Regions from separate parts of the Brevundimonas sp. KH_058 genome, predicted to be linked through region 3. Evidence: predicted binding sites of a transcription regulator. Region 3 holds the regulator's gene; each other region holds the start of a gene.
The links. Region 3 encodes LexA, which represses DNA repair genes until DNA is damaged. Its sites were predicted from a motif close to ATGTTCNCNANNTGTTCT; they were not measured.
Positions count from the first base shown of each region.

Region 1: a site for LexA is predicted at 5,208-5,225, ahead of AC3ISA_RS13530 (ImuA family protein). Genes of this name have one in related genera too.
Region 2: a site for LexA is predicted at 3,477-3,494, ahead of recA (recombinase RecA). Genes of this name have one in related genera too.

Region 1 is NZ_CM174469.1:2,731,343-2,739,368, forward strand. It holds gene AC3ISA_RS13495 (aminotransferase class V-fold PLP-dependent enzyme) at 1-34, shown strand, start outside; gene AC3ISA_RS13500 (SUF system Fe-S cluster assembly protein) at 39-428, shown strand; gene AC3ISA_RS13505 (HesB/IscA family protein) at 428-817, shown strand; gene AC3ISA_RS13510 (TfoX/Sxy family protein) at 819-1,175, shown strand; gene AC3ISA_RS13515 (lysophospholipid acyltransferase family protein) at 1,401-2,150, opposite strand; gene AC3ISA_RS13520 (GGDEF domain-containing protein) at 2,190-3,239, opposite strand; gene AC3ISA_RS13525 (DEAD/DEAH box helicase) at 3,350-4,975, opposite strand; gene AC3ISA_RS13530 (ImuA family protein) at 5,228-6,046, shown strand; gene AC3ISA_RS13535 (Y-family DNA polymerase) at 5,937-7,502, shown strand; gene AC3ISA_RS13540 (error-prone DNA polymerase) at 7,499-8,026, shown strand, end outside.
Region 2 is NZ_CM174469.1:1,159,443-1,167,468, reverse strand. It holds gene AC3ISA_RS05585 (phosphatase PAP2 family protein) at 1-542, shown strand, start outside; gene AC3ISA_RS05580 (right-handed parallel beta-helix repeat-containing protein) at 544-1,497, shown strand; gene AC3ISA_RS05575 (M20/M25/M40 family metallo-hydrolase) at 1,564-3,417, shown strand; gene recA (recombinase RecA) at 3,596-4,678, shown strand; gene AC3ISA_RS05565 (3-hydroxyacyl-CoA dehydrogenase NAD-binding domain-containing protein) at 5,090-7,282, opposite strand; gene AC3ISA_RS05560 (acetyl-CoA C-acetyltransferase) at 7,294-8,026, opposite strand, start outside.
Region 3 is NZ_CM174469.1:3,131,724-3,139,749, forward strand. It holds gene AC3ISA_RS15470 (anthranilate synthase component II) at 1-541, shown strand, start outside; gene trpD (anthranilate phosphoribosyltransferase) at 544-1,581, shown strand; gene trpC (indole-3-glycerol phosphate synthase TrpC) at 1,578-2,372, shown strand; gene lexA (transcriptional repressor LexA) at 2,502-3,197, shown strand; gene AC3ISA_RS15490 (ComEC/Rec2 family competence protein) at 3,178-5,283, opposite strand; gene gltX (glutamate--tRNA ligase) at 5,363-6,778, shown strand; gene gltA (citrate synthase) at 6,845-8,026, shown strand, end outside.

The DNA of each region.
Region 1 (8,026 bases), 400 kb from region 3:
TGCGCTGATCAAGGCGCGGAACTTCTTCGTGTAAGCCGATGACAGATCAACCTATTCAAGACAGTGACGCCTTCAAGGACGCCTGGGATGAACCCCAGAAGAGCGCCCTGTCCCAGGCCGAGCTGGACACGCTGACCGATCAGCTGATTGAGGCGTTGAAGTCCGTCTATGACCCGGAAATCCCGGTCGACATCTATGAGCTGGGCCTGATCTATCGCGTCGACGTCAACGACGACCGCGATGTGGTGGTGGACATGACGCTGACGGCGCCGGGCTGTCCGGTCGCCGGCGAAATGCCGGGCTGGGTCGAGACGGCGGTGGAGAAGGTCGAGGGCGTGCGCAGCGCCAAGGCCAATCTGGTCTTCGACCCGCCGTGGGACGCCTCCAAGATGAGCGACGAGGCCAAGCTGGCCCTGAATATGTTCTGATGACCGAACTCCAGACCACATCCCGTCCGCGCCGCCCGCGACCCAAGGCCGTCACCCTGACCGACGCCGCCGCCGAGCGCGTGCGCGAGATCCTGGACAATGCCGAGAACGATCACATCGGTCTGAGGATCGGCGTCAAGAACGGCGGCTGTGCGGGGCAGGAATACACCTTCGCCTATGCCGACAGCGTCGGGCCGCTGGACGAGGTGGTCGAGGACAAGGGTGTCACCATCCTGATCGAGCCCAAGGCCGTGCTGTTCCTGATCGGCACAGAGATCGACTACGAGACGACGCGGCTGGCGTCCAAGTTCGTGTTCAACAATCCGAACCAGACCGACGCCTGTGGTTGCGGCGAGAGCGTCACCATCGTGCCGGTCGCCGCCGACTGAGATGGCCTATGACGCGGACTTTGGCGAATGGGTGCGCGAGCATTTCCACGCGCTTGGCCGGCTGGAGATCAAGCGGATGTTTGGTGGGGCGGGGGTCTATGCCTCCGGCGTCATGTTCGCCCTGCTGGACGACGGCATCGTTTGGCTGAAGGGCGACGAGGTGCTGGGAGAGGCATTCGTGGAGGCCGGCTCGCGTCAGTTCACCTATCCAAACAAGGATGGGCGGACGATGAGCATGGGCTATTGGACCCTGCCGGAAACGGCGCTGGACGATCCCGACGAGGCGGTCGCCTGGGCGCGTCGTTCGCTGGACGTGGCGGTGAAGAAGGCGTCGGGCAAGAAGCCGAAACGCGGCTAGCTCGTTTTTATCGGAGTAAGGCGGTACTTGCCTTCGGCGATAAACCATTCGATGGCCTCTAGCGGCAAATCTTCACATAGGTCGTGAAGGTCATGGAGCCGTCCACATCGCTGTAGAAGACCTCGGCGAGAGCATCGAAGTCGTCGTTCTCCAGCAGTTCCAGAAACATGCCGTCTCTCTCAATGTCAGACCCCATCTGATATCGAAAGTTGCGTTCGCCGATCTTCACTTCGGGGCATCCACCAGCACGGCCGGCGTAACCGGCTGACCCGTCGCCTGGGCGACCAGTTCGGCGGTGCGGGTTTCGATGACGGCTTCCAGGCGGGCCAGAAACTCGTCCTTGGGCAGGCCGACGGGGATGGGTTCGAGGAACTCCAGTGTCGCCGTGCCAGGATGTTTCTCGTATTTTTCCTCGGGCCAGAACAGGCCGAGGTTGGTGGCGAGCGGCACGACGGGGACGTCGAAGTCGCGGTACATGTGCCAGACGCCGGAACGGTATTTGAACTTCTGGCCGACGGGGGCCAGGTGGCCCTCGGGATAGATCAGGATCTTGCGGTTCTCGGCGCGGGCTTCGGCGGCGCGCATGGCCAGGGCCTTGCGGGCTTCATGGCCGCCGCAACTGTTGACGACGATGGCGCCCAGCTTTTTCAGCACCCCGCCCAGCAGGGGAAACTTCTCCAGATGGTCGCCGGTGACGAAGGCGATGTCGTCGAACTGGTCGTAGGTGGCGAAGCCGTCGCCCCAGCTCTGATGCTTCGAGGCGATGATGAAGGCGCCCTCGGGCAGCCGATCCTTGCCGAGCACGTTCAGCCGGATGCCGGCGAAGATCGCCATCGCCTGGACCATGCGCTTCACATAGCGGCGGATGACCCAGCTGGCGGGACCACGGCCGGGCGCGAGCGCCGCAAAGGCGGCCGTCAGCCCATAGCCGATCGACAGGATCCAGTAGGCGACGTTGAAGGCGAAGCTGCGCATCGGGCGACTATGGCAGAAAGCTTGGCCTTGTCAGGCCGCTTACGCCGCTTTTTCCAGCGCGGTCGCGGCGGTGACGCAGTTTCGACCCGCGCGCTTGGATTCGTAGAGCGCGGCGTCGGCGCGTTCCAGCAGGCTGGCGGCGGTTTCACCCTTCTGCCGCTGGGCGAAGCCGGCGGAGATGGTCACCGAGCCCAGGTCGTCATTGGTCGAGCGGCGGCGCAGGGCGCGCGAAGCCACGTCGGTGCGAATGCTTTCCAGGGCCGCCATGACAACGCCGGCCCCTTCGCCGGGGAAGATGATGGCGAACTCCTCGCCGCCGAACCGGGCGGCGAAACGCGTCTTGCCGCAGATGTTGGACAGGACGGTGGAGACATAGCGCAGCACCTGATCACCGGTCTGGTGTCCCCAGGTGTCGTTGAACCGCTTGAAGTGGTCGATGTCGAGGATGGCCAGGCTGAGCGGCGATCCGTCGTCTTCGGCGCAGGCGGCCTCAAGCCGTTCGTCGAAGGCCTTGCGGTTGGCCAGGTTGGTCAGGGCGTCCGTCATGGCGTCGCGGCGCACCTGTTCCAGGTTCTCGCGCAGGCGGATGACTTCCTTGTTGGATTTTTCCAGGCGTTTTTCCAGGATCGCGGTCTCGCGGCGCACGCGGTTTGTCGCGGTCGACAGGCCGCCGACCAGATCCTTCAGCGAAGATGGGTCCTCGACGGTTTCCATGGAATGGGAGGCGTCGGCGAGGGTCTCGCCATAGTCGGCCTGGGTCTTGTGGGCCATGGCTATGGCGCTGGCGACGCTGGCCAGTTCGCGGTCGAGCACGGCGCCGACGTCGCGGATCTGATCCGGCAGACGCCCGCGCGGCAGGAATTCGGCGGCCAGCATCTCTGACGTCTTGTCGGTGATGACCGTGGACTGGGAGAGGAGGCGTCGGATTTCCTGGGCCAGGGCGCCGTCAGGATCGCTGAGATAGTGCAGCCAGAGCTCGAAGTTCAGCGGCGTCGGCCAGACGCCCGCCTTTTCCATTTCGGCGATGACGTTGCGCGCCAAGGCATAGGCTTGTGGAGCCCTAAGCGCCGTCTCGACCTTTTTCGACATTCTTCTTCCCCTTGACCCCTGTTCTGGAGCCGTATCGGGGCGGACACTAAGGAGTGTTCCGTAATGCAGGGTAAACGGCGCGGGATTTCACCGCGCCGTTAGGTACGAATTCAGGCGCGGACGACGACCGGACGGCGCAGGAAGGCCGGGATGTCGTCGCCAAAGCCACGCACGCCCTGACGCTGGGGTTCGTCCTTGGCGGCCTTGCGATCGCCGCGACGGTCGGATTGCAGCAGGTGAGGTTCACGGTCGGCGCGATCGGGGCGCTCTGCGCGGTCGGGGCGATCCGCACGGTCGGGGCGCGGCGCGCGGGGCGTCTCGACCGCTTCGACCGTCTCCACGGCTTCGACCACGACCGGAGCGGGCGCAGCAGCGACTTCGACGGCGGCTTCAGGGCGGGCCTTGCGACGGCTGCGGCTGCGGGGGGCTTCTGTTTCCTGAACCTGAACCTGAGCCTGGGGTGCAGGCTCGACTGCGACGGTCTCGGTCGGCTCGGCGGCGGGGGCGCTGCTGCGCGACCGACTGCGGCTGCGGTCGCCCGAGCGTTCGCGTCCGCCGGAGCGTTTGTCGTCGCGGGCGGGGCCGTCCTTGATGGCGGCGAAGTCGATGCCGTCCAGAACCAGCTCCTGCGGGTCCATCTTGATCAGCTTCAGCACCTTATCCAGCGACTTGTCGTCGGCCGGGGTCACGATCATGAAGGCCTGGCCCAGCTTGCCCGCGCGGCCGGTGCGGCCGATGCGGTGGACGTAGTCGTCGGCGTGGTGCGAGACGTCGTAGTTGAAGACGTGGCTGACGTCCGGGATGTCCAGGCCGCGTGCGGCGACGTCGGAGGCCACCAGGATCTTCAGCGCGCCCGAGCGGAAGTCCGCCAGGGTCTTGGTGCGTTGCGACTGGTCCAGGTCGCCGTGGATCGGCGCGGCGTCGAAGCCGTGTTGCTTCAGCGACTTGGCCACGATGTCGACTTCGGACTTGCGATTGCAGAAGACGATGCCATTGCGCACGTCCTCACGACCGACCAGGGCGCGCAGAGCGGTGCGCTTGGCCTTGGGGTCCGAGGAGGGGATGCGGACGACATACTGGGTGATGGTGTCGGCGGTCATCGCCGGACGCGAGGCCTCGATCCGGGTCGGATCCTTGAGGAAGGCGGTCGTCAGGCGGGTGATCTCCGGCGGCATGGTGGCCGAGAAGAACAGGGTCTGGCGACGCGGCGGCGTCAGTTTGAAGATCTTCTCGATGTCGGGGATGAAGCCCATGTCGAGCATGCGGTCGGCCTCGTCCACGACCATGATCTCGACGCCGTTCAGCATCATCTTGCCGCGTTCGAACAAGTCCAGCAGGCGACCCGGCGTGGCGATCAGGACATCGACGCCCTTGTTCAGGGCCGCGACCTGGTCGCCCATGGAGACGCCGCCGATCAGCAGCACCCAGGTCAGTTTGGTGCCCTTGGCGTATTTGGCGAAGCTTTCGGCGACCTGGTCGGCCAGTTCGCGGGTCGGCGCCAGGACGATGGCGCGCGGCATCCGGGCGCGGGCGCGACCGGTGGACAGGCGGTCGACCAGGGGCAGGGTGAAGGCGGCGGTCTTGCCGGTGCCGGTCTGGGCGATGCCCAGCACGTCACGGCCGGCGAGGGCGACCGGGATCGCCTGTTCCTGGATCGGAGTAGCGGTCGTGTAGCCGGTGTCAGCAACGGCCTGAAGGGTCGTGGGCGAAAGGCCCAGTTGGGAAAATTCGGTCATGAATCCTTGGGAGAGAAAGCGTCTGCGTGCGTAACAGCAACGGAACCGCCCCTCTTTGGGCGAGCGGGCGGCGCGGATCGCAGACCTGTCCCGAGGCTGGGGGGCATATAGAAGCCCCTGCGCCAAAGTCAAGTATTCCCGGTATGTCGTCCGAACGGACGGTGCGGAATAAATTCCCATGGTCAAGCTGGGACTCTGCTTGACTCCTTGTCCCATGGAGGAGGCATATAAGAGAACAAAAGGAGAACTGTGGTGCGGCCCGACCGCGATATTGAAGCCCTGCGCGAGCGTCTGAAAGCCATGGAGGCCGATGGTCATCCGGTTGATGATGCACGCTTCGACCTGGGGCATGAAGCGGCGGATCGGCATATCGGGGGGCTGGCCACCCATGCCCTGCACGAAATCTACGCCTCCACCACGCCCGACGCGACGGCGGCGCTGGGGTTCGCCCTGGGTCTGGTTCAGCGCGCGGCGGGCGACCGGCCTGTGGTGTGGGGCATTCAGGCCATGGCGGGGCTGGAGACGGGACAGATCCACGGGCCGGGTCTGCGCGAACTGGGGCTGGACCCCGGCCGGGTGGTGCTGGTTCGGGTCAAGGAGATGAAGAACCTGCTGACGGCGGGCGAGGAGGCTCTGGCCTGCGGCGCCGTGGGCGCGGTGCTGCTGACGACCTGGGGCGAGAGCAAGATGTTGAGCCTGACGGCGACGCGGCGGCTGTCGATGGCGGCGGGGCAGGGGCGGGCGACAGCGATCTTGATCCGGTTGGCGGCCCAGCCCCAGCCAAGCGCGGCCGAGACCCGGTGGAGGGTCAGGGGTGCGTTGTCACGGGCGCTGGAGGCCGAGGCGCCGGGTCATCCGACCTATGGGGTCGAACTGTTGCGGCATCGACTGGGCGCGCAGCCGATGGCCTGGACCCTGGAGTGGGATCGTGAGCGCGGAGTCTTCGAGCAAGGCGGGCAGAATGCCGAACATCAACAGTTGCAACGACCGGCGCTACCTGGCGGTCTGGTTTCCCCTGCTGCCGACGGATCGGTTGCGGCGCGAGGAGGGGCGCTCCGACGCTTCGGCTGAGCCTGCCACCGTCCTGGTCGAGAAGGTGAAGGGGGCGCTGCGTCTGACGGCCGCAAATGGGCAGGCGCTGGCGCTCGGCCTGTCGCCCGGCATGACCCTGGCTGATGCGCGGGCGCGGGCGCCGGACATTCGGGTGGTCACCCACCGGCCCGAGGCGGATGCGGCCCTGTTGAAGCGGGTGCTGCTGGATTTCGGTCGGTTCACGCCGATGGCGGCGACCGACGGGCCGGACGGTTTGGCGCTGGACGTGACAGGCTGCGCGCATCTGTTCGGTGGCGAGGCGGGAATGATGGAGGCGGTCGCGGCCAGGGCGCGAGGCGTCGGGCTGGCGGTTCGTCTGGCCCTGGCCGGCACGCCTGAGGCGGCGCGCGCCCTGGCGCGGTTCGGGCGCGGTGGACTTTACGAGGGTGAGGGGCAGAGCCAGGCGCTGCGCCGCCTGCCGGTCGCGGCGCTGGAGCTGTCGGACAAGGAGACGCAGGCCCTGTCGCGCGCGGGGCTGAAGACCCTGGCGCATTTGGCCGACCGCCCGACGGCCCCGATCGCCGCCCGTTTCGGCGCGGCGGCGGCGACGAGGCTGAACCGGGTGCTGGGGCGCGAGGATGCAAGGATCCGGCCCGAACGGCCTGTGTCGATGATCGCCGTGGACCGCATCTTGGTAGAGCCGATCACCGAGACGGCCGACGTCGAGGCGGTGATCGGCGACCTGCTGGCCGAGGCCATGGACCGGCTGGACCTGCGTAGTCAAGGTGGGCGCGCTTTTCAGGCCAGCTTCTTTCGTCTGGACGGAGAGGTGCGCCACATCACCGTCCGCACAGGCCGGCCCAGTCGGGACGCCGTGGGGGTGGCGCGCCTGTTTCGCGAACGGTTGGCGGCGCTGGCGCGACCGCTGGATCCCGGTTTCGGCTTCGATCAGGTGCGGCTGTCCGTGCCGGTGGCGGATCGGCTGGCCTCGCGCCAGTGCGGCTTCGACCGCACCCCTCCGGGCGCCGAGGACCTGGGTCGGCTGGTGGATCGCCTGACCGCGCGACTGGGGCCAGAGGCGGTCAGCCGGTTCGAGCCGGTGGCGTCGCACTGGCCTGAGCGCGCGGTCCACCTGACGCCCGCCGCCCTTGCGCCCGGTGAAGACGGTGAATGGCTCGATCCCGATCCTGCCGACCCGCCATTGCGGCCGCTGCAGATGTTTGATCCGCCCCAACCGGTCCTGGCCACGGCGGAGGTTCCTGATCATCCGCCCAACCGTTTCATCTGGCGGCGGGTGGATCACCGCCTGGTCCGTGTCGAAGGCCCGGAACGCATCGCGCCCGAATGGTGGCGCAGCTTGAAACGTCCGCTGGAGCCTACGCGAGACTACTATCGCGTCGAGGATTTGGAGGGACGTCGCTTCTGGCTGTTTCGCTCGGGCTTTTACGGTGAGGAGCCGGCGCCGCGCTGGTTCGTGCACGGGGTCTTCGCGTGAGCGACTATGCCGAGCTGGCGACGCGCAGCAATTTTTCCTTCCTGGAGGGGGCGTCGCATCCGAAGCATCTGGTGTTGAGCGCCATCCTGCGCGGGCATACCGGCATGGGTCTGGCCGACCGCAACACCCTGGCCGGGGTGGTGCGGGCGTGGAGCGCGTTGAAGACCCTGCGTGAGGAGGGATGGTCGCCGCCGGATCGGGTGCGCCAAGGCGGCAGTCCTGGCGAGACGGTGCTGGTGGAGGATTCGTTTCCCGTCGACATCGACCCTGAGGAGATCAAGGCGCGGGCCAAAACCTTCAAGCTGATCCTGGGTGCGCGACTGCGGTTCAACGACGGGACGCCGGACATCCTGGCCTACCCCGAGGATCGGCAGGGCTGGGGCCGCCTGTGCCGCCTGCTGACTCTGGGCAACAGCCGGGCGAAGAAGGGCCAGTGCGAGATCGGCCTACGTGACCTGCTGCGCGCGCCCGAAGGCCTGCTGCTGATCGTCATGCCGCCCCGTCGGCTGGAGGGGCTGGAGGTC
Region 2 (8,026 bases), 1.4 Mb from region 3:
AACTGCGTCCGCCCCTGGCCCTGCAACATTTCGACTGCGCCCTGGGCGTGCGGCTCGGGTCCGCAGAAACACCGGCGCTGGATCGGCTGATGGCGCGCGTGTTTCATGATGCGAACAGCGTGGCGGAACGGGTCAAGCGACAAGCGCGGCCCCGGCCGGTCGGCGACGATCCCAACCGGCGCGCCTGTCAGGTTGTGGGCGCGGCCGCGCGAAACAGCGCTTCCTATCCCTCCGGCAGCGCCGCCGTGGGCGCGGCCTATGGCGAGGCCTTCGCGGCGCTGGAGCCGGATCGGGCCGAGGCGGTGCGGCGGATCGGCTATCAGATCGGCGTCAGCCGGCTGGTCTGCGCCATGCATTATCCGACCGATGTGGCTGTGGGCGAAGAGATCGGCAGCGCGGTCGCCCTCGAGGCCGCGCGGACGCCCGCCTTCCAGGCCGATGCCGCGACGGCGCGAGCGGAACTGGGGGCCGCGCGTCGCAGCGGCCTGACCAACCCCGGCTGCGCGGCCGAACGCGCGGCCCTGGCGACCGTCCTGCCCTGACATGGCGCTGTGGCTCGCCCTGGCCGCCCTGGCGTTTCAGGCGGCGCCCGCCGAACGGCCCTGCACGGCGCAGGAATTGCGCGACCTGACGACGCCGTCGGACCAGCCCTATCGCCTGTTGTGTCGGGCCGAACTGTCGGGCATCGACGTTCGCCGTCGCGTCCTGATCGAGGGCGCCGAGGCGTCGGGCGCGTCGCTGGACTGCGGCGGGGGCGCTGTCCGCGCGCCGGGCCAGGCGACGACCGTCGCCCCGACCGTCGCCGTCTGGTCCAGGCGAGACGGAGAGGGATGGTCGCGGCCGGTCGATGTCACGGTGCGCAACTGCACCGTCGTCGGCAATGTTCGCATCTGGGGCATGGGGGCGGGCGGGTCGATGCGCGACCTGCTGGCCTCGTCGCGCACCGCGGGCCATACGCAGGCGGCCCAGTCTGCGGCGCCAGTCCGGGTCACCCTGGACCGGGTGCGGTTCGAGGGCGTGGGGACCATTCCCCTCTATGTCGGGCCGGGCGTGACGCGGACGACCGTGATGCGTTCGACCTTTGTGGGCCGCTCGACCTCGACCGCCGTCTATCTGGACGCCGAGAGTGCGGGCGCGCTGATCCAGGACAATGATTTCGACATCCGAACCGGGCGCGAGCAGATCGCCGTGGACGGATCGGGCGCCAACCGGATCGTCGGCAACCGGCTGGCATTGGGCGGCAAGGGCGGGGTGTTTCTGTACCGCAACTGCGGCGAGGACGGGGTGATTCGGCACCAGACGCCGTCCTATAATCAGATTACGGACAATGTCTTCACCGGCGCCGGCTGGCTGCGTCCGCGCGCGGTGGTGATCGGCTCTCGCGAGGGCGGCCGGCGCTATTGCGGCGACGACCGGGGCTGGCCCTTCGGCTCCAGTGCGGACGACGGGGACGGCGCCACGGGCAATGTGGCGGCGCGCAACATCGTTCAGCGGTGAGGCCTTTGGGCCGCACTTGCGAAACGACGCGGTTCGAGGCTGACTGCGTTCTCACAGGAGGTGATCGTGCGGCTGGCCTTGCTTTTCCTTTCTCTCGCCGCTGCGCTGGGTCTGGCCGTTCTGACCAGCCAGACGCCGTCGCCCCTATCCGCACAGTCGCCGACAACCCAGTTTTCGGCCGTTCGCGCCATGATCGATGTCCGCCGGATCGCGCGTGCGCCCCACCCGGTCGGATCGGCCGAACATGCCCTGGTCCAGACCTATCTGATGGGCCGGATGACGGCGCTTGGCCTGAATCCGACGCGTCAGGTCGGTGCTCTGTCGCCGGCCGCCGTCGCACGCATCGAAGCGGAGGGAAAAAGCGCGGCGGGCCTGTCAGCCGTCAATCTGGTCGGCGTGCTGCCGGGCCGCGATCCCGTCCTGCCCGCCGTTATGGTGATGGCCCATTACGACAGCGTGCCCGGCTCGCCTGGCGCCGCCGATGACGCTTCGGGCGTGGCGGCGATCCTGGAGGCGGTCCAGGCCGTCAAGGCGCGGGGACCGGCGGACCGGACCCTGATCGTCCTGCTGACCGATGCGGAGGAGCTGAATCTGGACGGCGCCCGCGCCTTCTTCAGCGAGCATCCGCTGCGCGACCGGGTCGGGTTCGTGATCAATCTGGAGGCGCGGGGCGGCGGCGGCCAGGCCACGATGTTCGAGACCGGCCCCGGCAACGCCCAGACCATCGCCCGGTTCGCCCGCCATGCCGGCGATGCGACCGGCGGGGTGTCCAGCAATGCGCTGGCCATCTTCGTCTATCGGCTGATGCCCAACGGGACCGACTTCACCATCGCCGCCGATCGCGGTCTGCCCGGATTGAACTTCGCCTTCATCGGCCGCCCGGCCCAATATCATTCGCCCAGCTCGACGCCGGACGCCCTGGATCAGGGCGCCTTGCAGCATATCGGCTCGCAGGCGCTGGAGGCGGCGGACGGGTTCGTGCGTGCGTCGGTCCTGCCCGAGGCGACCCAAAACACCGTATACGCCGACATCTTTGGCCTGTTTGTTCTGCGTCATCCACCTCAGGCTGGCTGGGCGCTGCTGGGGCTCGCCGCCCTGCTGACGGGGTTCGCGGCCTGGGGCGCGCGTCACGCCACGGGTCTGACCGGCCTGTCGGTGGTCAAGGGGGCGGGTGGGGGGCTCTGGCTGGTCGCGACCGGACTGGTCGTGGCCCAGACCGCGCGGGTTCTGGCCGGCCCGGTCGGGAGCCGAATAGAGTCGGCCGAGACCTACTACACTCTGCTGCGCCGCCTGCCGTGGATGGAGGTCGGGGTCGGGCTGACCATCCTGGCGGCGAGTCTGATCCTGACGGCGGGGCGGGCGGCGGTCGGGCGGCGCGTCGTGGCGATCGTCATCGCCATGTGCGCCGTTCTGGCCCTGGCGGTCGGTGGTCTGAACCCTGTGGTGATCGGCGCGGCGGTCGTGGCCGTCCTGATGACGCTGTGGCCTGCGGGCGCCGACGAGACGCCTTGGGGAGGCTGGCTGGGCCTTATCGTCCTGGTGCTGATCGTGGGGGCTGTGGTTCAGGCCTTTGCGCCCGAGGCGGCCTTCCTGTTCATCTGGACCGGCCTCGCCGCCGCTCTGGCCGCAGCCTCGGCCGCGCTGATCGGCGCACGGCTGGTGCGCTGGACCGCCCTGGCGCCCGCCGTCGTCGCGACCGTCGTCGTCGGCGGCTGGCTGCTGGTTCAGGCGCACGGCGTCTTCCTGGGCGTGGGCATGGACCTGCCTGGCGCCCTGGGCCTGATCGCCTTGCTTATGGTCATGACGGCCCGGCCGCTGGCGCCGACGTCGGCAGGTGGGATGAGGGTGCTAAGCGTGCTCGTGGCCGTCTGTCTGATCGCCGGATGCGGCGTGGAATTGGCTGCTGGAGCCATCGCCTGACCGGACCGGCCTACGTCAGAAACGGTCGTTCTTTTTCGATGTTCTCGTTTTGATCAATGAGAACATCTTGTGAACCAGAACAAACCATGCACATAGTCGTCCTCACGAAACGGGGGCGGGTCCAGGCGGGTCTCTCCCAAGCTTAATGACGGGAATCATGGCAAGGGAGACGAAGGCAATGGCTTCACAGGCAGCACTCAAGTTGGTGGGCAAGGACGACGGCGACAAGCAACGCGCCCTGGAGGCGGCGATCGCGCAGATCGATCGCGCCTTCGGCAAGGGTTCGGTGATGAAACTGGGCAAGGGCGGGGTCGCGGATGTGATCCCCTCGGTCTCCACCGGATCGCTGGGTCTGGACATGGCGCTCGGCATCGGCGGTTTGCCGCGCGGTCGGGTGATCGAGGTGTTCGGGCCTGAGTCCTCGGGCAAGACGACCCTGGCCCTGCATACGGTCGCCGAGGTCCAAAAGGCCGGCGGCGTCGCCGCCTTTGTCGATGCCGAACACGCGCTGGATCCCGGCTATGCTCAGAAGCTGGGCGTCAATCTGGACGACCTGCTGGTGTCGCAGCCCGACACCGGCGAACAGGCGCTGGAGATCGTCGACACCCTGGTGCGTTCGGGCGCGGTGGACATCGTGGTCATCGACTCGGTTGCTGCGCTGACGCCACGCGCCGAGATCGAGGGCGAGATGGGCGACAGCCTGCCGGGCCTTCAGGCGCGTCTGATGAGCCAGGCGCTGCGCAAGCTGACGGCGTCGATTTCCAAGTCGAACTGCATCGTCCTGTTCATCAACCAGATCCGTCACAAGATCGGCGTCATGTATGGCTCGCCCGAGACGACGACGGGCGGCAATGCGCTGAAGTTCTACGCCTCGGTGCGTCTGGACATTCGCCGCACCGGCGCGATCAAGAACCGCGACGAGGTGGTCGGCAACACCACCCGGGTCAAGGTGGTCAAGAACAAGGTCGCCCCGCCGTTCCGCGAGGTCATCTTCGACATCATGTACGGCGAGGGCATCTCCAAACTGGGCGAGGTCATCGACCTGGGCGTCAAGGCCGGGGTGATCGAGAAGTCGGGCAGCTGGTTCAGCTATGACTCGACCCGGATCGGCCAGGGCCGCGAGAATGTGCGCGAGTTCCTGAAGCAAAACCCGGACATCGCCGTCTCGATCGAGAAGGCGGTGCGGGCCTCGACCAACAAGATCGCCGACGAACTGCTGGGCACGCCCGAGCCGGACGAAGGCCAGGATCTCGAAGGCTGACGCCAAGACAAGAGGCTGGGCGGCCGGGGCGGACCTTTCCGGTTCGCTTCGGCTGCGGCCCGGCCTTTTCACCCCCACTCCGTCGCCCCTAGCGACCCGCCACCGACCCCGCGAAGGGCGGCGGAGCGACCCGCTCGACCTCGTGTCGGGCGGGTCTTTCTTTGTGGCCTATCGCGCGTTCGCGCTGCTTGAGGCCCGATACTCACCTCTCCGCTCATCCCGGCGAAAGCCGGGACCCAGTTCTGTCGCTCGGCAGTGCGTTGGATCGATTGTGCGGGTCAGAGGACAAGCCAGATCGCCCAAAACACTGGGTCCCGGCTTTCGCCGGGATGAGCGGAAGAGATGTGGCGCTAACGAAAACGGGCGACCCGAAGGCCGCCCGTTCCGTAGTCCGATAATGTCCGCAGCCGATCAGGCGGCGGCCTTCTCCGGGGCGAACTTGCCGTAGAAGGTCTCGTTCTTCGCGGCCATGTCGCGCAGCAACTGCGGGACCTTGAAGCGGTCGCCGTAGGTCGCAGCAAGGCGGTCCGCGGTCTCGACGAAACTGGCCAGGCCGATGCCGTCGATCATGCTGATCGGGCCGCCGGTCCAGGGCGCGAAGCCCCAGCCCAGGATGGCCCCCAGGTCGGCCTCGCGGGGGTCGTCGATGACGCCTTCTTCCCAGCAGCGGGCCACTTCGACCGCCTGGCGATACAGCAGGCGCGTCTTCAGCTCGTCGATCTGGGCGAAGGCGGTCGGCTCTTCCGGCTGGTCGATCCCCTTGGTGACGGGGGCGAGGTCCGACAGGCCCTTCCAGATCGTCTTGGGCTTCTGGTCGTAGTCGTAGAAGCCCTTGCCGTTCTTGCGGCCGAACCGTCCGCCCTCGACCATCCGGGCGACGATGTCGGCGCCTTCCGATGGGACGTATTTGTCGCCCAGATCCAGCGCCGTCTGTTTGGCGATCTTGTAGGACAGGTCCAGGGCGACGTCGTCGTGCATCTCCAGCGGGCCGCGAGGCATGCCGGTCATGCGACCGACATTGTCGATCAGGGCCGGGCCGTAGCCCTCCTCCAGCATCGCCATGCCCTCCATCAGGAAGGTGGAGAAGCAGCGCGAGGTGTAGAAACCGCGGCTGTCGTTGACGACGATCGGGGTCTTCTTGATCTTCAGGACGTAATCCAGCGCCTTGGCGATGGCGGCCTGACCCGTCTTTTCGCCCAGGATGATCTCGACCAGCATCATCTTGTCGACGGGCGAGAAGAAGTGGATGCCGATGAAGTCCTCGGGGCGGACCGAGGCCTCAGCCAGGCCGGTGATGGGCAGGGTCGAGGTGTTGGAGCCGAACACGGCGCCCTCGGCCAGTTGGGCCTCGGCGCGCTTGGTGACGTCGGCCTTGATCTCGCGGCTTTCGAACACGGCCTCGACGACCAGGTCCGAACCCTTGATCAGCTCATAGTCGGTCGTCGCGGTGACCGAACCCAGCAGGGCGTCATACTTCTCCTGCGTCAGCTGGCCGCGCGACAGGCGCTTCTTCAGCAGTTCCTCGACATGGGCCTTGCCCTTGTCGGCGGCTTCCTGGGTCTGGTCGATCAGAATGGTCTCGATGCCGGCGAGCGCCTGAACATAGGCGATGCCCGCGCCCATCATGCCGGCGCCGATGACGGTGACCTTCTTGGGGTCCGACTTCGGAATGCCGGCGGGACGCACGGCGCCCTTGTCCAGTTCCTGCTTGGACAGGAACAGCGAACGGATCATGGCCTGGGCCTGCGGCGTCATCAGGGTCTTGATGAAGTAGCGGGTCTCGATGCGCAGGGCCGCGTCCATCGGCACCTGGGCGCCTTCGTAGACGGCCTTCATCAGGTTCACCACGGCCGGATAGTTGCCGTAGGACTGTTTGCGCAGCATGGCGTTGCCGACCATGAAGTTCTGGATGCCGGCCGGGTGATAGGGGCCGCCGCCGGGCAGTTTGAAGGACTTTTCGTCCCACGGCTGGACGGCCTTGCCGCCATTCTTGATCCAGGTCTTGGCGGCCTCGACCGATTGGCCCTTCTCGACCACTTCATGAACGATGCCGGCGCCCTTGGCGTCGTTGGGGCGGAAGGACTTGCCTTCGCTCATGGCCATCATGGCGTTCTGAACGCCGACCAGGCGCGTCAGGCGCTGGGTGCCGCCGCCGCCGGGGAAGAGGCCGACCTTGATCTCGGGCAGACCCAGCTGGATCTTGTTGTCGTTCTCGACCACGCGGTAGTGGGTCGCCAGGGTGAACTCCAGCCCGCCGCCCAGGGCCAGGCCGTTGATCGCGGCCGCGATCGGCTTGCCCGAGGTTTCCAATGCACGGAAGGCGCCGTTCAGCTTCCAGCCGGCGTCGAACGCCTTTTGCAAGTCACCGCCGCCCGACAGCACGCCACCGGCCATATCGCCCAGGTCCGCGCCGGCGCAGAAGCCCGACGCCTTGCCCGAGGTGATGACCGCGCCCTTGATGGCGTCGTCGGTCTTGATGCGTTCGACCAGCTCGGGGATTTCCCTCATCACCGAAGAGGTCAGGGTGTTCATCGAACGGCCCGGCACGTCGAAGGTGATCAGGGCGATGCCGTCGGCGTCGACGTCGATCTTGAAGTTTTCCATGGGTGTGATCCTCAGACGCGTTCGATGACGGTGGCGGTGCCCATGCCGCCGCCGATGCACAGGGTGATCAGGGCGGTCGACTTGTTCGAGCGTTCCAGTTCGTCCAGGGCGATGCCGGTGATCATGGCGCCGGTGGCGCCCAGGGGGTGGCCCATCGAGATGCCGCCGCCGTTCACATTCATCTTGGCGTGGTCGATGCTCAGGGCCTGCATGTAGCGCAGGACGACGGCGGCGAAGGCCTCGTTCAGCTCCCACACGTCGATGTCGTCGGGCGTCATGCCCAGCTTGCCCAGCAGTTTGCGGGTCACATATTCCGGGCCGGTCAGCATGATCGACGGCTCCGAGCCGATCGAGGCGCCGCCCAGGATCTTGGCGCGCGGCTTCAGGCCCAGAGCCTGGCCGGCTTCCAGCGAGCCGATCAGCACGCCGGCCGAACCGTCGACGATGCCGGACGAGTTGCCGGGAGTGTGGACGTGATTGACGCGCTCGACCTCGGGATAGCGTTGGTTGATCACGCTGTCGAAGGCCAGTTCGCCCATCATGGCGAAGGAGGGGTTCAGGCCGCCCAGGGCCTGCATGTCCGTATTCGGACGAATGGTCTCGTCATGGTCCAGGATGGTCAGACCCAGCTGGTCCTTGACGCCGATGACCGAGGTCTTGAACCGGCCCTCGGCCCAGGCCTTGGCGGCGCGCTTGTGGCTTTCGACCGAATAGGCGTCCACGTCGTCGCGGCTGAAGCCGTAT
Region 3 (8,026 bases):
CTACCTCGCGGAGTTGGGCGCGCCGACGCATGTGGTGCGCAACGACGACCTGACGGTGGACGAGGCGTGGGCGCTGAACCCCGCCGCCGTGCTGCTGTCGCCAGGCCCCTGTGCGCCGGACCAGGCCGGGATCTGCCTGCCGCTGATTACGACCGCGCCGGCCTCGATGCCGATCCTGGGCGTCTGCCTGGGCCACCAGGCTATCGGTCAAGCCTTTGGCGGCGACGTGATCCGCGCCAAGACCCTGATGCACGGCAAGACGTCGCCGATCCTGCATGAAGGCAAAAGCGTCTTCGCCGGCCTGCCGTCGCCCTTCACCGCCACCCGCTACCATTCGCTGGCCGTGAAGCGCGAGAGCCTGCCCGACTGTCTGGAGGTCACGTCCTTGACCGCCGACGGCGAGATCATGGGCCTGCAGCACCGCACCCGCCCGATCCACGGCGTGCAGTTCCACCCGGAATCCATCGCCACCGAACACGGTCACGACATGCTGGCCAACTTCCTCCAGATCGCCGGCGTGAAGCGCCTCGCGGCAGCCTGATCGTGGGCGATGGGTTCAAGCCGATCCTCGCCCGACTGGTCGAGGGCCATCCGCTGACGTCGCAACAGGCGCACGACTTCTTCGCCGCCTGCCTGCGCGGCGAGCCGACCCCGTCGCAAGTCGCCGTCGCCGTCACCGCCATGCGGATGCGCGGCGAGACGGTGGAAGAGATCACCGCCTTCGCCGGCGCCATGCGCGAGGCGGCGCTGACGCTGGATCATCCCTACGAGGTGATCGACACCTGCGGCACCGGCGGCGACGGGCAGCGCACCTATAACATCTCCACGGCCGCCGCCCTCGTTCTGGCCGGAGCGGGCCTGAAGGTCGCCAAGCACGGCAACCGAGCTATGTCATCTAAATCAGGGTCTTCCGACGTTCTGTCGATCCTGGGTGTGAACCTGATGGCGGATCAGGCTCAGCAGAGGAAGGCGCTGGACGAGGCCGGCATCTGCTTCCTGTTCGCCCCCGCCTATCACGGGGCCATGCGCCATGTCGGGCCCGTCCGGGCCGAGATCGGTTTCCGCACCGTTTTCAATCTTTTGGGGCCGCTTTCAAACCCGGCGTCTGCGAAGCGCCAGGTCATGGGCGTCTATGATCCCCGCCTGCTGGAGCCCCTGGCCGAGGTGCTGGGCCGCCTTGGCGCGACGCGAGCCTGGACCGTTCACGGCCAGGGCCTGGACGAACTGGCGACCTCTGGATCGACCGAAGTCGCGGAATGGAAGGACGGCGCGGTTCGCCGTTTCCAGGTCACGCCCGAGGACGCCGGCCTGCCACGCGCCTCCATCGAAGACATCCGTGGCGGCGACGCCGAGGAGAACGCCGTCGCCCTGCGCGCGCTGCTGGCTGGCGCGGCCGGTCCGTACCGCGACATCGTGCTGCTGAACGCCGCCGCCGCCCTCGTGGTATCGGACCGGGCGGCCGACCTTGCCGAAGGTGCTTTCCTCGCCGCCGACGCCATAGACGATGGCCGGGCCGCCGAGGCTCTGGAGCGTCTGGCCCGCATCACCTCCATGCCGCTGGAAAGCGAAGGCCCCGCATGACCGACGTTCTGGACCGCATCGCCACCTACAAGCGTGAAGACGTCGCCACCCGCAAGGCTACCACGTCGCAGGACGCGATCGAGACGCTGGCGCGAGCCGTTTCGGCTCCGCGCGGCTTTCGGGCGGCCCTGGAGCGCGTGGAAGAAGAAACCGGCCGCCCCGCCCTGATCGCCGAGATCAAGAAGGCCAGCCCATCCAAAGGGCTGATCCGTCCCGACTTCGACCCGCCGGCCTTGGCCCGTGCCTACGAAGCCGGCGGCGCGGCCTGTCTGTCGGTCCTGACCGACGGCCCCAGCTTCCAGGGCGACGACGCCTATCTGGGTCAGGCCCGCGACGCGGTCGCCCTGCCCTGCCTGCGCAAGGATTTTCTGGTCGATCCTTGGCAGGTGGCCGAGAGCCGCGCCCTGGGCGCCGACTGCATCCTGATCATCCTGGCCATGGTCGATAATCGGCTGGCTGCCGAACTGCTTTCCGAGGCCGAGCGCTTCGGCATGGACGCCCTGATCGAAACGCACGACGAGGAAGAAATGGCCCGCGCCTGTGCGCTGGGCGGCGATCTGGTCGGGGTCAATAATCGGTCGCTGCGCACCTTCGAGGTCGATCTGGAGGTGACTGAGCGTCTCTCGATGCTCAGCCCTGTCCGCGCCCTGTTGGTCGCCGAAAGCGGCATCTTCACGCCTGAGGATGTCGAGCGCGTCTCGGCCGCCCACGCCCAGGCAATTCTGGTCGGCGAGAGCCTGATGCGTCAGGCGGATGTCGAGGCGGCGACGCGGCAACTGCTGGCGGCCTGATCGCCTTCCTCGCGTCGTGCGGCGTCCCAAGGGCGCTGTTAAGTTGACATTAGGAAGGAACACTTACAGAACATCGACAAATGTTCACGGCCCGTTCCGATTCGTCGGCGGGCGGATGAGGGCCTGGCGATGCTCACGCGCAAGCAGCACGAACTGCTGATGTTCATTCACGAACGGATTCAGGAGACAGGCGTCTCCCCCTCCTTCGACGAGATGAAGGAGGCGCTGGACCTGGCGTCCAAGTCGGGCATTCACCGGCTGATAACGGCGCTGGAGGAGCGCGGCTTCATCCGCCGCCTCGCCCACCGCGCCCGCGCCCTGGAAGTCACCAAACTGCCCGAACAGGCCACGGCTGGCGCGCCGCGCGGCCGGGCCGGGTTCAAGCCTGACGTGATCGAAGGCGGCGGCGGACGCGCCCTGGCGCCGCTTGCGGCCAATGACACCCGAGAGTTGCCGTTGATGGGCAAGATCGCCGCCGGCACGCCGATCGACGCCATAGAGCACGAGACGGCGCGCTATCCCGTTCCCGAATCCATGCTGGGCTCGGGCGAACACTATCTGCTTGAGATCGAAGGCGATTCGATGATCGAGGCGGGCATTCTGAACGGCGACATGGTGGTCATCAAATCGACCGACAACGCCTCCTCGGGCGAGATCGTCGTGGCGCTGGTCGAAGGCGAACACGCGACGCTGAAGCGGCTTCGCAAGAAGGGCGCATCCATCGCGCTGGAGCCCGCCAACCGCAACTACGAAACCAAGATCTATGGGTCGGATCAGGTCGCCGTTCAGGGCAAGCTGGTCGGCCTCATGCGCCGCTATCATTGACGTCCGGGTTCGGTTGGCGTGTCCAGGGGCGGTCGCCCCGCACGTCGGCCGTCCAAACGGCGCGCCATCGAACTGGTTCGACCGCACTGTCACGCCATAACTCCACCGCGCCGCCTCGGGCGAAATCGACGCCGTCGAGTAGCAGGCGATCCTTGCAGACGCTCGGGATCGACGTGACGACCGCACGCACGCTAACGACTGGCGCCGCGCGGCATAACGTCTCCATCTGATCTAGACTCGGCGCTCTGCGACCCCACCAGATCGCAACGGGTCCAGCCTGTTTATCCTCAGGCCGACAAGAGAAGCGATCGCACGCCCAGCCCGCCTCAGATCGATCCGTCATGGTCAGGCCGCGCCGCCGCGACCACAGATCGACAGCGAACTCTCGGACGCCGGGCCTGACGATAACCGCCTGCTTCTCGCGGTGAAATGCGGCGTTTGTCCCCCCATCTCCGATCCACAGATCCGGCGTCGGCGCACGCGGCCACACCAGCACAGCCGCCGCCAGCGGCAGGCCCAGCCACCTCAGTCGTCCCTGCCACAGACAGACGAACAGCACCCCCAGGAAGGCGATCGGCAGGACATAATCGGGCGCACTGGCCACCGTCCGCACCGCCCCAGGCAGCCCCGCCGTCCAGGTTCCGATGGCCAGCATCAGACCGACGCCCCATCCCGCGACCGCCAGGAAAGGCCCACCCAGTCCCAGCGGCTCCAGGGCCGCGCCAATGGCCAGGGCCGGCATCAGGATGAAGTCCGCGACCGGAGAGGTGCCCAGGTTCGCCAACAGCCCATACATGGCCGTGCGATTGAAATGCTGCATGGCGAAAGGCCCGGTCGCCAGCCCCGCCACGACGCTGGCCGCGACGGCCGCCGTCAGCCAGCCACCGAACCGCTGGACCGCCAGGATCGGCCAAGGGACGGAGATTTCGCGCGTCCGCTTGGGCCAGGCCTCGACCAAGGCGACCAAGGCGGCGGTCGCGGCGAACGACATCTGGAAGCCTGGCGTGACGATGGCTTCCGGCTGGATCGCCAGAACGATGAAGGCCGCGACCGCCAACCCATGCATCGTCACCGCCTGCCGATCCAGCAGGATGGCCAAGAAGGCGATGGAGGCGGTGATGGCCGCTCGCTCGGCCGGCGGCGGCGCGCCCGACACCACCAGATAGACCCCGACCGCCGTCAAACCGGCCACCGCCGCGACCTTCTTGCCCGGAACCCGCAGCGCCAGCCAAGGCCAAGCCGCCACGCCCAACCTCACGGCGAAGAAGACGAAGCCGCCGACGATGGCCATGTGCAGCCCGGAGACCGACAGGATGTGCGCCAGGCCGGAATCCCGCATCACATCCATGTCTTCTTGGCTGATCCAGGTTTCGTGACTGGTGGTCATTGCGGCCGCGATTCCGCCCGTTCGCTCCCCCAGGCGCGCCACGATCCGTTCCGCCAGGGTATAGCGCGCGCCGTTCACGGCCATCGTCAGCCTTAATCGCCACGGCGGAGGCGCCAGATCGGCCGCGCGCGTTTCGCCCAAGGCGAAGGCCACCCCGCCCATGCCCTGGAAGAAGGCGTTGCGGCCGAAATCATAGGCGCCGGGACTGGCAGGCGCAGGCGGTGGATTGAGGATGCCGAACAGGCGGATCGCCTCACCGGGTCTGGGCGGCTCGCCCCGCACCGTCGCCCGCAAACGCACGGGCGTCTGTTCGGGCGTCAGTCCGCGTATCCAGACGGGCGCGACCACAATCCGTGCGCCCCTCTGGCCCGGACTGTCGACGTCCACGACCCAGGCTTCAATCACAGTCGGTTCGCTCAATGCCGGCGCGATCGGCGCAGCGACCATTTCGGTGCGGACCTTGGCGGCCGCCAACCCGCCGGCGACACAGGCCAGCATCAATAGCGGCCAAGTCAGACGCCGCGCCCATCCCCGCCGCCTCGCCGTGATCCAAACCGCAAAGACGACGACTGCGCCCAGCAACAGCGGCCACAATGCCGGCTCGGACCGCAGGGCGAAATAGACTGCGGCGCCGGCGCCGAACGCGACCGGCGCCCACAACCGCCATCGCAGCGTCTGCGCCGCGACCTCTTCTCTCAACCACGCGCGCAATCGCGCGGCGGGGGTAGGCTTTGCCGCGTCGGGGCGTATAAGGGCGTCGCTTACGGACCCCTCGCCTATGACCTCACCTTCCTCGACTGTCGTCACCCGCTTCGCTCCCTCGCCGACAGGCTATCTGCATATCGGCGGAGCGAGAACAGCATTATTCAACTGGCTGTACGCCAAGAGACACGCTGGGCGTTTTCTGATCCGTGTCGAGGACACAGACCGCGAGCGGTCTACCGAAGAGGCCGTCAAGGCCATCTTCGACGGCCTGAGCTGGCTGGAACTGTTCGCCGATGAAGAGCCGGTGTTCCAGTTCAGCCGCGCCGACCGCCACCGCGAGGTGGTCGATCAACTGCTCGAAACCGGCCACGCCTACCGCGACTTCACCTCTGCCGAGGACACCGGTCGTCTGCGCGACGAGGCCAAGGCCGAGAAGCGCACCTTCGAATCGTTGTGGCGTGACCGCGCACCCACGGTCGATGACCTGGCCCTGCCCCACGTCGTGCGCTTCCGCCGACCCAAGGCGACGACCGTCACCGTCGCCGACGAGGTCCAGGGTTCAGTCAGCTGGTCCACCGAAGACCTCGACGACCTGGTGCTGCTGCGCTCGGACGGCGCTCCGACCTATAATCTCGCCGTCGTCGTGGACGACCACGATATGGGCGTGACCCATGTCATTCGTGGCGACGATCACCTGAACAACGCCGCCCGTCAGAGCTTGATCTATGACGCCCTGGGCTGGACCCGTCCGACCTTCGCCCACATCCCGCTGATCCACGGTCCCGACGGCGCCAAGCTGTCGAAGCGCCACGGCGCCCAGGCGGTGCATGAATATGCCGAGATGGGCTATCTGGCCGAGGCCATGCGCAACTATCTGGCCCGCCTGGGCTGGGCGCATGGTGACGACGAACTGTTCAGCGACGCCCAGGCGGTGGAATGGTTTGACCTCGCCGGCATCGGCAAGGCGCCGGCGCGGCTGGATTTCGACAAGCTGGCCCACGTCAACTCCCACTGGCTGCGCCTTGCGGACGATGAGCGGTTGTCCAAGCTGACGCTGGACGCGCACCTGCAGCGCGGACACAGCCTCGCCGAAGCGGACGAGGCCCGGCTTCAACGCGCCATGCCCTTCGTCAAGGATCGCGCCAAGACTGTGCTGGACCTGGCCGAACAGACGGCCTTCGTGCTGAAATCCCGCCCTCTGACCATAGACGAAAAGGGCCAGGCCCTGCTGAGCGGTGAGACGCTGGAGCGCCTCTGCCGCCTGCGCGACCGGCTGGCCCTGTTCCAGTCGTGGGACGTGTTCGCGCTGGAAGCAGAACTCAAGGCTTTCGCCGAATCCGAGGGCGTTGGCTTCGGCAAGATCGGTCCGCCGATGCGTATGGCCCTTACCGCTGGGTCAACATCACCTGATATTGCTCGAACTTTGTCGGCTCTTGGGCGCGACGAAAGTCTCGGGCGCTTGGATGATGCGCTGCAACAGACTAAGTGATCACCCACAAACCAAAAAGCGGCCGACGCCTCCCCGCGCCTGGACGTATGATGCAAAGGGGCATTCATGACTGAACAAGCCAAAACCGCCAGCTCGGCGACCCTGTCCTTCGAGGACAAGACCATCGAGTTGCCGGTCCTTTCGGGCTCCACCGGCCCGGACGTCATCGACATCCGCAAGCTCTATGCGGGAACGGGCGCCTTCACCTTCGATCCCGGCTTCACCTCCACGGCCGCCTGCGAATCGGCCCTGACCTATATCGACGGCGACGCCGGCGTGCTGTTGCACCGCGGCTATCCGATCGACCAACTGGCGTCGAAGTCGAACTTCGTCGAGGTCTGCCACCTGCTGCTGCACGGCGAACTGCCGACCGCCGCGCAGTACGAGAAGTTCGAGAACAGCATCACCACCCACACGATGCTGCACAGCCAGTTCGATCGCTTCTTCGAGGGCTTCCGCCGCGACGCCCACCCGATGGCGATCATGGTCGGCACCGTCGGCGCGCTTTCGGCCTTCTATCACGACAGCCTGGACATCCATGATCCGGTGCAGCGCGACATCTCGGCCATTCGCCTGATCGCCAAGATGCCGACGATCGCGGCTCGCGCATACAAATACCATATCGGCCAGCCGTTCGTGTCGCCGCGCAACGACCTGTCCTATGCCGAGAACTTTCTGCGCATGTGCTTCGCCGTGCCGGCCGAGGACTATCACGTCGATCCGGCCCTGGTTCGGGCCATGGACCGCATCTTCACCCTGCACGCCGACCACGAGCAGAACGCCTCGACATCGACCGTGCGTCTGGCCGGTTCGTCGGGCGCCAATCCGTTCGCCTGTATCGCCGCCGGCATCGCCTGCCTGTGGGGCCCGTCGCACGGCGGCGCCAACGAAGAGGCGCTGACCATGCTCAAGCAAATCGGCACCCCGGAAAACATCCCTGAGTTCATCCAGGGCGTGAAGGACCGCAAATACAAGCTGATGGGCTTCGGCCACCGCGTGTACAAGAATTACGACCCGCGCGCCAAGGTCATGCAACAGTCGGCCTATGAAGTCCTGGCCGCCACCGGCCGCGAGAATGATCCGCTGTTCCTGGTCGCCAAGGAGCTGGAGAAGGTCGCGCTGAACGACGAATACTTTACGTCGCGCAAGCTGTTCCCGAACGTCGATTTCTATTCGGGAATCACCCTGTCGGCGATGGGCTTCCCCACCACCATGTTCACCGTCCTGTTCGCCCTGGCCCGCACCGTG